2 regions of the Ruminococcus sp. AM26-12LB genome follow, and region 2 is predicted to be linked to the other one. Evidence: predicted binding sites of a transcription regulator. Region 2 holds the regulator's gene; the other holds the start of a gene.
The links. The regulator HrcA, encoded in region 2, represses chaperone genes, less so after heat shock. The targets are predictions, from matches to a motif close to TGTTAGCACTCNNNNNNNNNGAGTGCTAACA.
Positions count from the first base shown of each region.

Region 1: htpG (molecular chaperone HtpG) is a predicted target of HrcA. The motif match lies at 3,709-3,739, and genes of this name have one in related genera.

Region 1 covers NZ_QUJX01000002.1:22,603-28,316, reverse strand. The annotation lists gene DW694_RS01355 (Cof-type HAD-IIB family hydrolase) at 1-254, shown strand, start outside; gene DW694_RS01350 (hypothetical protein) at 256-513, shown strand; gene DW694_RS17085 (LPXTG cell wall anchor domain-containing protein) at 634-3,615, shown strand; gene htpG (molecular chaperone HtpG) at 3,855-5,714, shown strand, end outside.
Region 2 covers NZ_QUJX01000004.1:43,445-49,158, forward strand. The annotation lists gene dnaK (molecular chaperone DnaK) at 1-1,726, opposite strand, end outside; gene grpE (nucleotide exchange factor GrpE) at 1,780-2,415, opposite strand; gene hrcA (heat-inducible transcriptional repressor HrcA) at 2,434-3,477, opposite strand; gene DW694_RS03535 (extracellular solute-binding protein) at 3,653-4,906, opposite strand; gene DW694_RS03540 (glycoside hydrolase family 172 protein) at 4,922-5,714, opposite strand, start outside.

The DNA of each region.
Region 1 (5,714 bases), on a different contig from region 2:
TTGTTCCATTTACCACGAACAAAGCAAAAGGGATCCGTAAATACCAGGAACTTTTGGGAATCGGACCGGATGAATGCATAGCATTCGGGGATGAATACAATGATATTGAAATGATGAAATCTGTAAAATACAGCTTTGCCATGAAGCATGCGAAGCCAGGGGTAAAGGCGGCGGCTTTCTACGAGACAGAGAAGGTGGAACCAGTACTTCGCAGACTGATCGCGGCGGGCGGAGATATAAAGGAGGTACTTTAATATGTACAAGAAAGAATATGTCCAGACATTTCTGGAAAAACAGGGTCAGCTTTTTGATGAGCCGGTAGCAGAGGATTTTGAGGAGGCAGAGGAATTTCTCGAGGATTGCATGGCAGTTGTGCTGGATTCCCTGAAGGATGTTAAAAAATATCTGGATGGAATGGGCGCAGATGTGGAGGGGATTTCCCTGAAGGAGCTGGAAGAAGAAAGCGAAGTATTTAAACTCCCGGACGGAAAATATATGATCGTAGAAGGCTGACGGAAAGCAGGGATTACACCTCTGAAAATTAAATATGATAAACTTGCATCAGCAAAAAGAAAGCCCTGCGTAGAAAGGGTAAATGTGGGGAAAATAAAATGATGTAAAGGAGGATGGGATATGAAAAAAAGCAGAGTGCTGGCAGTCGTCATGGCTGTGCTTATGATGGTAACGCTGCTTCCATCGATGGTATTTGCCACTGCAGCTCCATCTGGAAATCTTGATGGAAAGCTGAAGGTCAAAGGAACACTTGCGATCGGGTCTACCTTAAGTGCAGATTACTCAAAGGTCAAGCCGGAGGGGATCACAGATGATAATGTGAGTTTTTCCTGGTCATTAAAAGACGGAGACCTTCTTACAGAGGTAGGAACTGACAAGACTTATAAAATCGATGAAAAAGATCTGGGTATTCCGATCGTTCTGAAGATCACCGGAAAAGAAGAGACGGGAGTCAGTGGTGAGCTTACGGTGACGACCCAGGAGGTTTCCGAAACAGAGGAGGAAGCCAAAGCACTGGCAGAAAAGAAAAAGGAAGAAGCCAAAGCAGCAGGAGAAGATCCGGATGCGGAGGAAAGTGAAGCTTCGGAGTCTTCAGAGAACACGCCGGATACAGAAGCTGGAACGTCAGAGGAGCCTGATAGTGCTCAGCCTGAGGAAACCATAGAGCCGGCAGAAGAAACGGAGTCTGCGGATGTGCAGGAGAATACAGATGTACAGGAACCTGCAGATACCCAGGAGCCTGCTGAAAACTCTGTTATAGAAGTAAACGGAGAACAGTCAGGGCCTCAGAATGCCGATGAGGCAGATACATCCGGAGATAGTCAGACAGAGACACCGGATTCCGCAGATACAGCAGCAGACGCTTCCGAAAAAAATGAGGAACCGACATATTCGGCATCTGCATACACGGAAGATGGAAGTGGAATTCTGGATTTTGGTTCCGTGGAAGAGGGATATACGGAAATTCCGGAAGCACAGATGGTTACTATCACAAATTCCGGAACCGGAGATCTTAATTTTAAAGAAATCGCCCCGGAGAATTTCATGGCTGCAGATATTAATGATGCGCCATTAAAGAGTGGTGAAAGTGTTACTGTGTGGGTAAAACCACGAGAAGGTCTGAAGGCTGGAGAATACAAAGATCTGATCACGTATCAGACAGAAGAAGGTGCCGATGTCTTCTTTGAAGCGGACTTTACAGTAAAAGAACCGGAAAATAAAAAAGCCGAAGATCATGAAAATAATGAGCAGACAGATCCCGGGGAAACATCGGACCCTGCAGCGGAAAAAATATACAAGCTAATTGCGGATCCGACAGAACTGCCTTTTGATGATCTGACTGCCGGTTATGAAAAGGTAGAAACAACAAGTACAGTCACGATCAAAAACGAAGGTACAGAAGCTGTGACGTTAGTACAGCCTGAGTCGAAGTTTTTTGATATTGCGCCGGTCAGTGAAGTGGAGAGTAGCGGAAATATCCAGTTGGCGCAGGGAGGAGAGCAGACCTTTACCGTACAGCCTAAGCTTGGACTCTCTGCAAAAGATGATCCATACGTGGAAGAGCTTGTATTTGCTTCTGATGAAAGCACGGAAGCATCTGCTACAGTGACGGCTTCGGTTATGGTAAAGACAGAAACACCAAAAACAGTTACTGCAACAGTGAAACCGGAAGGTCCTCTGAAGTTTGGAACACTGGAACAGGGCTATGAGACTGCGCCGGATGCACAGCCTGTAACCGTAGAGAATACAGGTACAGAGGCTATCCGGATCCAGCTTTCTGCTCCGGAGGATTATGAGGTGGGAGAGCCTTCTGCGGAAGTGCTCAATCCCGGAGATAAGGCGGCAACCTTTACCGTACAGCCCAAGACCGATCTTCAGGTCGGAGATCACAGCGATACGATTTCTGTGACAGATCAGAATACCGGAAACACACTGGCTGAAGTCCGGCTGGAATTTACAGTTTCGGAGCCGGAACCGGAACCCAATCCCGGTCTTTCGGTAACAGATAGTCTGGAGTTTGGAACCAAAGAGGAAGGCTATAAGGAACTTCCTGATGCGAAGAAAGTTACAGTTACCAACACCGGAAATACAAAGATCGTTCTGAAACAGCCTTCATCAAATGCATATACAATTGGTACACTTTCCGCCACAGAGCTGGAAGCAGGAGATAATGCAACCTTTAGCGTACAGCCGGTCAGCGGACTTTCACAGGGGGAATATCTGGAAGACATTGTGATCGCCAATGATGCAAATGTGGAAGCTTATGTAAATGTCCATTTCAGCGTTACAAAGAAAAAAACAGATAACGGTAAGAAGGCGAATAACCTTACAGGCATCAAAAAGCCATCCGATATCAAAGATCTACCCAATGGAACCCAGAAAACCCAGAAAGCCCTGAAGCTTCCGGGAACAGTAAAGATCACTACAACAAAGGGAGAGCAGAAGGCATCTGTTAAATGGGATGTTAAGGGATCTTCCTATGATCCGTCTTCTGCAGAACGTCAGATATTTAACGTAAAAGGTACCGTCATTCTTCCGGAGGGGGTTAAGAATCCCAACAAGATCAGTACAGTGATCGCAGTAAGTATTACAGTAAATGGATATCAGGGCACGGAAGCCGCTGCATCGGACAATAAGATCACAGGCATTGATTCCAATGGCAAGTATGATACCAATACAAAGATCACCTTTACAGCATCTGGTGCAGGGATGGATAATACAAACCCGCGTAAGGGAGATACCAGATATCAGCCGAAGAGCTGGAAGATCACAGAGACCCGTACCTGGGATGGAGAGCCTTATACTGCAACATTCCGTGTCAGCAAGCCGGGAAAATATACTCTGAAAGTTACCTTTGGACAGCAGAAATACGACGGCTCCAGCTGGAAGGATACCGGTACACAGTCAGAAAGTACGGTTACTTTTACGGTATCACAGGCAGCAGTTCTTACTGCGACTCCGAGTCCGGCAGTGACACAGACAAATCAGAAATCTGCAGTGCAGACGGGAGACAGTACACCGATCATGACATTTGTGATCATTTTGATCGTGGCTGTGGTATGTATTGGAGGAATCCTTGTATATCGTAGAAAGAAAAAATAAGAACAGAATGTAGAAGATAGTTTTACAGCACCCTCCGTACAAAAAATGTACGGAGGGATTTTTTTGCACATAGAGATCCGTTTTACATGCTGTTACTAGCACTCTATAATGATGAGTGCTAAATTTTTCTTGACTTTTGTAAAAAGTCGTATTAGTATATATTTATTGAAAAAACAACAGGTTTCCGGCTCTGTCGGAACATCAGAAATAAAAATAAAAACAAAAGGAGAGTGACATATATGTCAGCAAAACATGGCAGTTTATCAATCAACAGTGAAAATATTTTTCCGATTATCAAGAAATGGTTATATTCCGACCATGATATTTTTGTAAGAGAGATGATCTCCAACGGATGCGATGCGATCACCAAACTGAGAAAGCTGGAAGTTATGGGAGATTATACATTTCCGGAAGGTTACAAACCGGCTGTAAATGTTATCGTTGATCCGGATCAGAAAACTTTGAAGTTTATCGATAACGGTATTGGTATGACAGCAGATGAAGTAGAGGAATATATCACACAGATCGCTTTTTCCGGTGCCACAGAGTTTCTTGAGAAATATAAGGATAAAACAACGGATGATCAGATGATCGGTCATTTCGGACTTGGATTTTATTCTGCATTTATGGTTGCAGATGAAGTTCATATTGATACTCTCTCTTACAAGGAGGGTTCCACACCGGTACATTGGACCTGTGACGGTGGTACGGAGTATGAGATGGCAGACGGAAACAAAACAGAACCGGGAACAGAGATCACTCTTTTCCTCAATGAGGAAAGCCTGGAGTTTGCCAATGAATATCGTATGAGAGAGGTTATCGAGAAATACTGTTCTTTCATGCCGGTAAATATCTATCTTTCCAAAGCAAATGCTGAACAGGAGTATGAAACCATCGATGAGGCAGATCTCCGTGAAGATGATGTGGTAGTTGAGCATATCCATGAGGATGCCAAGACAGAGGAAAAGGAGAATGATAAAGGCGAGAAAGAAGTTGTGGAAGTTTCTCCTGCCAAAGATAAAGTAAAGATCAATAAAAGGCCGGTATCTTTAAGCGATACACAGCCGCTCTGGATGAAACACCCAAATGAGTGCACGGATGAAGAGTATAAAGAATTTTACCGTAAGGTATTTATGGATTATAAGGAGCCGCTGTTCTGGATCCATCTGAACATGGACTATCCGTTCAATCTGAAGGGTATCCTGTATTTCCCGAAGATCAGGACAGAGTATGATTCCATTGAGGGAACCATCAAGCTTTATAATAATCAGGTATTTATTGCAGATAACATCAAAGAGGTGATCCCGGAATTCCTTCTTCTTCTGAAAGGTGTGATCGACTGCCCGGATCTTCCACTGAATGTTTCCCGTTCTGCACTGCAGAATGATGGTTTTGTGAAAAAGATTTCTGAATACATCACCAAGAAAGTAGCAGATAAGCTCACCGGAATGTGCAAGACAGACAGAGAGTCTTATGAGAAGTACTGGGATGATATCAGCCCGTTTATCAAATTTGGATGCATCAAGGATGCGAAATTTGGTGAGAAGATGAACGATTATATCCTCTTTAAGAATTTGGACGGCAAATATCTTACCCTGAAAGACTGCATTGAGGAAAATAAAAAAGAAGAAACAAAAGCAGCTGAAGAGGAGAAGGCAGAGGAGAAAGCTTCTGAAGGCTCCCAGAATGAGGAACCGGAAAAAACGGTGATCTATTATGTGACCGATGAGGTACAGCAGAGCCAGTACATTAATATGTTCCGTGAAGCGGGTAAAGATGCTGTACTGCTGAAGCATGTGATCGATTCACAGTTTATTTCCCATCTTGAACAGCAGGATCAGACGATCCAGTTCAAGAGAATTGATGCAGATCTGACAGAAGAGCTTCGTGAAGACGGAGAAGCGGATGAAACAACAGTCAAGACACTTACTGAGGTGTTCCGTAAGAATCTTGGCAAGGATAAACTTGAAGTAAAAGTAGAGAAGCTGAAAAATGAGGGAACTGCAGCGATGATCACTCTTCCTGAGGAGAGCCGCCGTATGCAGGATATGATGAAAATGTACAATATGTACGGAATGGATCCGAATATGTTCGGTGGT
Region 2 (5,714 bases):
TCTCCATCATCTTCTCCTGTGCAGCTTTGATGTCTGCAACCTGAGAATCAGTAAGCTCCTGTGCATTTGCTGTCTGTGCAAGAAGATCCTTCAGTGCATTGAGGTCAGCCTCAACACTTGCTTTATCGTTTGCGTCAAGCTTGTCGCCAGCTTCTTTCAGTGCATTCTCAACCTGGAATACCATGGAGTCTGCATTGTTTCTTGTGTCGATAGCCTCTTTACGTTTCTTATCCTGAGCCTCGAACTCAGCTGCTTCTTTGACAGCTTTGTCGATATCGGAATCGGACATGTTAGAACCAGCTGTGATCGTGATGTGCTGCTCCTTACCTGTTCCAAGATCCTTAGCAGATACATTAACGATACCGTTGGCATCGATGTCAAATGTTACCTCGATCTGCGGAACACCACGACGTGCTGGCGGGATTCCATCCAGACGGAACTGGCCGAGGGATTTGTTATCCTTTGCGAACTGACGCTCACCCTGTACAACGTTGATATCTACAGCTGTCTGGTTGTCTGCTGCTGTGGAGAAGATCTGGCTCTTCTTTGTAGGAATTGTAGTATTTCTCTCGATCAGACGAGTTGCGATACCACCCATTGTCTCAATGGACAGAGACAGCGGAGTAACATCCAGAAGAAGGATATCACCGGCACCTGCATCACCTGCAAGTTTACCACCCTGTACGGAAGCACCAAGTGCAACACACTCATCCGGGTTCAGGTTCTTGCTTGGCTCTTTGCCAGTTAACTGTCTTACCTTATCCTGTACAGCCGGGATACGGGAAGAACCACCAACCAGAAGTACCTGGCCAAGCTCGGAAGCTGTGATACCTGCATCAGACAGTGCACGACGAACCGGCTCAGCAGTCATCTCTACAAGGTCATGTGTCAGCTCATCAAATTTAGCTCTTGTAAGGTTCATATCGAAATGCTTCGGTCCCTCAGCTGTAGCTGTGATGAACGGAAGGTTGATGTTTGTTGTTGTTGCGGAAGAAAGCTCTTTCTTAGCTTTCTCAGCTGCCTCTTTCAGTCTCTGAAGAGCCATCTTATCGTTGCTAAGATCTACGCCCTCTGTTCTCTTGAACTCGGAAAGCATGTAATCTGTAACTTTCTTATCAAAGTCATCTCCACCAAGACGGTTATTACCAGCTGTGGAAAGAACCTCGATAACGCCATCACCGATCTCGATCACAGATACATCAAATGTACCACCGCCAAGGTCGTATACCATGATCTTCTGCTCTTTCTCATTGTCAAGACCATATGCAAGAGCTGCTGCTGTAGGCTCGTTGATGATACGTTTTACATCAAGACCTGCGATCTTACCTGCATCTTTGGTAGCCTGACGCTGAGCATCGTTGAAGTAAGCCGGAACTGTGATAACTGCCTCTGTTACTTTCTCACCAAGATATGCCTCTGCATCCTTTTTCAGTTTCTGAAGGATCATTGCGGAGATCTCCTGTGGAGAATATTTCTTGTCATCGATGGTTACACGGTAATCGGTACCCATCTCTCTTTTGATAGAGGAGATCGTTCTGTCTGCATTTGTAACTGCCTGACGTTTTGCAGGCTCACCTACCAGACGCTCTCCTGTTTTTGTGAATGCTACAACGGATGGTGTTGTTCTTGCGCCTTCTGTATTTGCGATAACTGTCGGCTGTCCACCTTCCATTACGGCTACACAGCTGTTTGTTGTACCTAAGTCAATACCAATAATCTTTCCCATGATTTTTTCCTCCTGTTTTAGTCTGTATCTGTTAAAATAAAGTTTGTTGTCAGTTAGTTCGCAACCTTTACCATACTGTGGCGTACTACGAAATCCTTGTAGGTGTAACCCTTCTGGAATTCTTCCACCACGATGTTCTCTCCAACCTCTTCATCCTCCACATGCATCACTGCATTATGGAAATCCGGGTTGAATTCCTTTCCCACTGCTTCGATCGGCTTCACACCAAGCTCATCCAGTGTTGTGGTAAGCTGCTTGTAGATCATTTTCATTCCATCTGCAAAAGCATCGCCTTCCTGTGCCTGTGCAAGACCTCTTTCGAAGTTATCCACAACCGGCAGGATCTTTTCAACGATCTCTTTTGCTCCGATGATGTACATGCTGGATTTTTCTTTTTCCGTTCTTTTACGGAAATTATCAAATTCAGCCATGGTACGCTTCAGGCGATCGGTAAGTTCCTCCACCTTCTGCTCAGATTTATCTTTTTTCTTCTTTCCGAAGAAGGAAGTTTTTGATTTTTCTTCTTTTTTATCCTCTGAGGCAGCTTCTTCGCCTGGAGTATTGTTTTCTTCCTCCGGCAGATCTTCTCCCTCCGGTGTCAGGTTTTCTTCTTCCTGATCTCCGTCAGTTACGGGGATTTCCTTCTCCGCTTCCTGCTCTTCGGATGTTTTCTTTGTTTCCTCCGACACTTTTTTTCTACCGCCTTTCTAAGTTTTCTTCTTTTTCAAAACGTCATCCAGATGATTCTTCAGTTCCTTCAGACTGTCCACTACATTCTCATAATCCATTCGTTTGGGACCGATGATCCCGATGGTTCCGTACATTCCGTCTCCCAGTTCATATCTGGCAGTTACAATGCTGCAGTCCTTCATGGTCTGGATCGGCATCTCATCACCGATGTAAACCTGGATTCCTGTATTCTCTCCATCTGACATCTGTTCTTTTACAAGATCGGCAAGTTCATGCTTCTCCTCAAATGCGGAGATCAGCTCCGTTGCCTTCTCTTTATCGGCAAGCTCCGGATACTTGAAGATGTTCGTTGCACCTGAAGTATAGATCTCCATATCTTCCTCTTCCACATGAATGGTGGCTGCCACTGCATCCAGAACCGTTGCCACCACACCGCTGTGGCTGCCTGCCTGTTCCTTCAGTCTGGCGATCATCCCAAGGTTGATATCCTGGATTGGAATCCCATTGAGATTGGTGTTAAGAAGAAGATTCAGTTTTAGGATCGTCTGGTCGTCCATTTCCTCATCCAGATTGATGATCTGGTTCCGGACTGTGTTGTTGTCACTGACAACCACTGCCACAAGCTGAAGCTCGCTCATCCTCGACAGCTGGATGAACTTGACCTTGTTGCCGCTGTACTGCGGAACGGAAACCATGGTAGCATAGTTGGTATTGGAAGCAAGAACCTTCGCAACCTTCTTAAGCACCTTATCCATCTTATCTGTCTTCTCAATGATCAGATCTCGCAGCTCTGCGACCTCCGCTTCCTTCTCCTTCATCAGCTCATTGACGTAAAGTCTGTAGCCCTTATCTGAAGGAATCCTTCCTGCTGAGGTATGAGGCTGGACGATATAGCCCATATCTGTCAGGTCTGACATTTCATTTCGGATCGTTGCGGAACTTACATTGAGATCCGCATACTTGGAAATGGTCCTGGAACCAACCGGTTCTCCGGTCTCCATATAGGTCTTGATGATTGCTTTTAAGATTTTTTGCTTGCGCTCATTCAATACCTCTTCCATGAAGCCATCTCCTTTCCTTTTTATTCTTCCTGACGGATGTTGATTCTTTTTTTATATCTGTTAGCACTCATTTTAGTGGAGTGCTAACATCTACAGTCTTTAAGATATCACCATGTAAAATATTTGTCAATATGTTTTGAAAAAAAGTTCTTATTTTTTCAAAACAAAAAAAGCATCAGTACGATGCTTTTTTGTAATACTGGTCTATGCAGTTCTGTGCCCCGGCAAAAAATTCCGCTTCTGTTTTCTGTCCCAGCACATATTTCTGAAATTCCGTTCCCATGGACGAAACAGCTTCTATGGAATCGGCACACAGTGGTCTTGCCTTCAGCTTATAATCTTTCAGATATTGCCGGACCATTTCAATGCCATCCAGATCAAAATTCTTATCCTCGATCACATCCAGTCTTGCCGGACACATTTTTGTCAGCTGTCCGTAATTTTTGCTGGCCTCATATCCGGACACATACTGAAGGAACTTCAGAGCTGCTTCTTTATGATCAGAATTTTTATTCAGTACATACTGCCAGGTTGCGATATTGGTCACCTTCTCGTCAAATTCCGGAAATGGTGCCATATGGATCTTATCTTTTCCATACACGCCTGCATTCTGAAAAGTACTCAACACACCGGTATACATAAACATACATCCATACTGGCCGTTTATAAATTTTTCATTCAGCTGGTCATGCTGGTCGATCAGATTCTCCTCTGATATCATCCCTGTATCCAGCATTCGCTTCATATATTCTGCCGCTTCTCTTGTTTTCGGATCCGTCCAGTCTGTATAATCTCCTCCGAAAAAATCGACATACTCGCTGATACTATTATATATGTAAGAAATCTCCCATGCATCCCCATATGCATATTTTCCCGTATTCTGAAGCTTTTTCTGAAGGATCTCAAGATCACTGAGACAGGAGAGTCTGTCCAGACCAGCCTGATCCAGCAATTCCTGGTTCACCCAGAATGCCATGATATCCATCCTGAACGGTACCGAAAAAATATGTCCGTCTGACATGCATATTTCTTTCAGGTATTCCTGCAGAAAATTCGCCGCTGTCTCCTCTGTCATAACCGTATCTTCCAGCGGAAGAAGAAATCCCTTATGTTTAAATTCGGATATCATCTCATCATTTACTGTGATCAGATCAACAGAATCATCTCCTGATGTCAGAAGAGTTGCTATTTTGGCCTGGCGATTGTCCGCATTGGCCGGACATTTTTCAATATGGATCTTTATTCCAAGATCTTTTTCCGCCTGGCTGATAAAAGAATCAAAGCCTTCTGTGCCTGCATCCACATGAAGGATCGTCAGTTCCTGTCTGTTCTCCGGCACAATATCAGATGCAGCCTCCTTCTTCTGGACTCCACATCCTGTCACTGCCAGAGCCAGGGCAAATACCCCGCAAAATACCTGTTTTTTCAATCTCTACCACCCTTTTTATCTGGGCCATCTATCCTCTTTTGACATCAACGGCTGGAACGGTGCATGAGGAAGTGTCTGATACCAGTACGCTACACTTGCCACATCATCCTGTCGTTCAAACAGGCCACGGTATCCGACGCCTATCTGCTGAATCGTAACGCGAAGATCCTCTTCAAAGCAGATTGGATCCTGTAAATGCCATCTGTAAAAGCCTCTCATTGGCGGGCAGTCATCATTATGATAAAAATTGTGGATCAGCTCGTCATGGGCAGAATAATACGGATATCCCAGATACGGCGTGTTATAATTCTGTTCCACGGTTTTTCCATCCACCTGTTTGGCAAAGCTCCAGGAACCACCAAAGTAATCTTCCGTTCCTGTTCCACAGATGGTCGGATACTCCTCATCTCCGTCAATATAAAACTTCATTTCTCCCTCGCCCCACCAGTAACGTTCCAGTGTGGTAAGTGCCATGTAGGTTCCTATATAATGGCCTTTTCCTTTTACTCCATCCAAAATTGTATAATCTTTTGTTTTTTCTGTCAACCGTTCCCTTCTCCACTGCGCATGGAAATAAGCAATATCGTCCGGAAGCTCATCATAGAGACAGTAATCTACCTGATAAAAGAAAGCCGGGATTTTATTTGCATGCTGGTTTTCCAGTGTGATCTTTGCTTTCTTCTTAAACGGCATCGGGAAATAGCAGTTAAAGCCCCTGTTTGGAACAACAGCCACCGGAACAGAATTTACAAAACATTCCCTTCCGAATCCGCAGCAGAAGAAATCACCCAGAGGACTTTCCACGGAA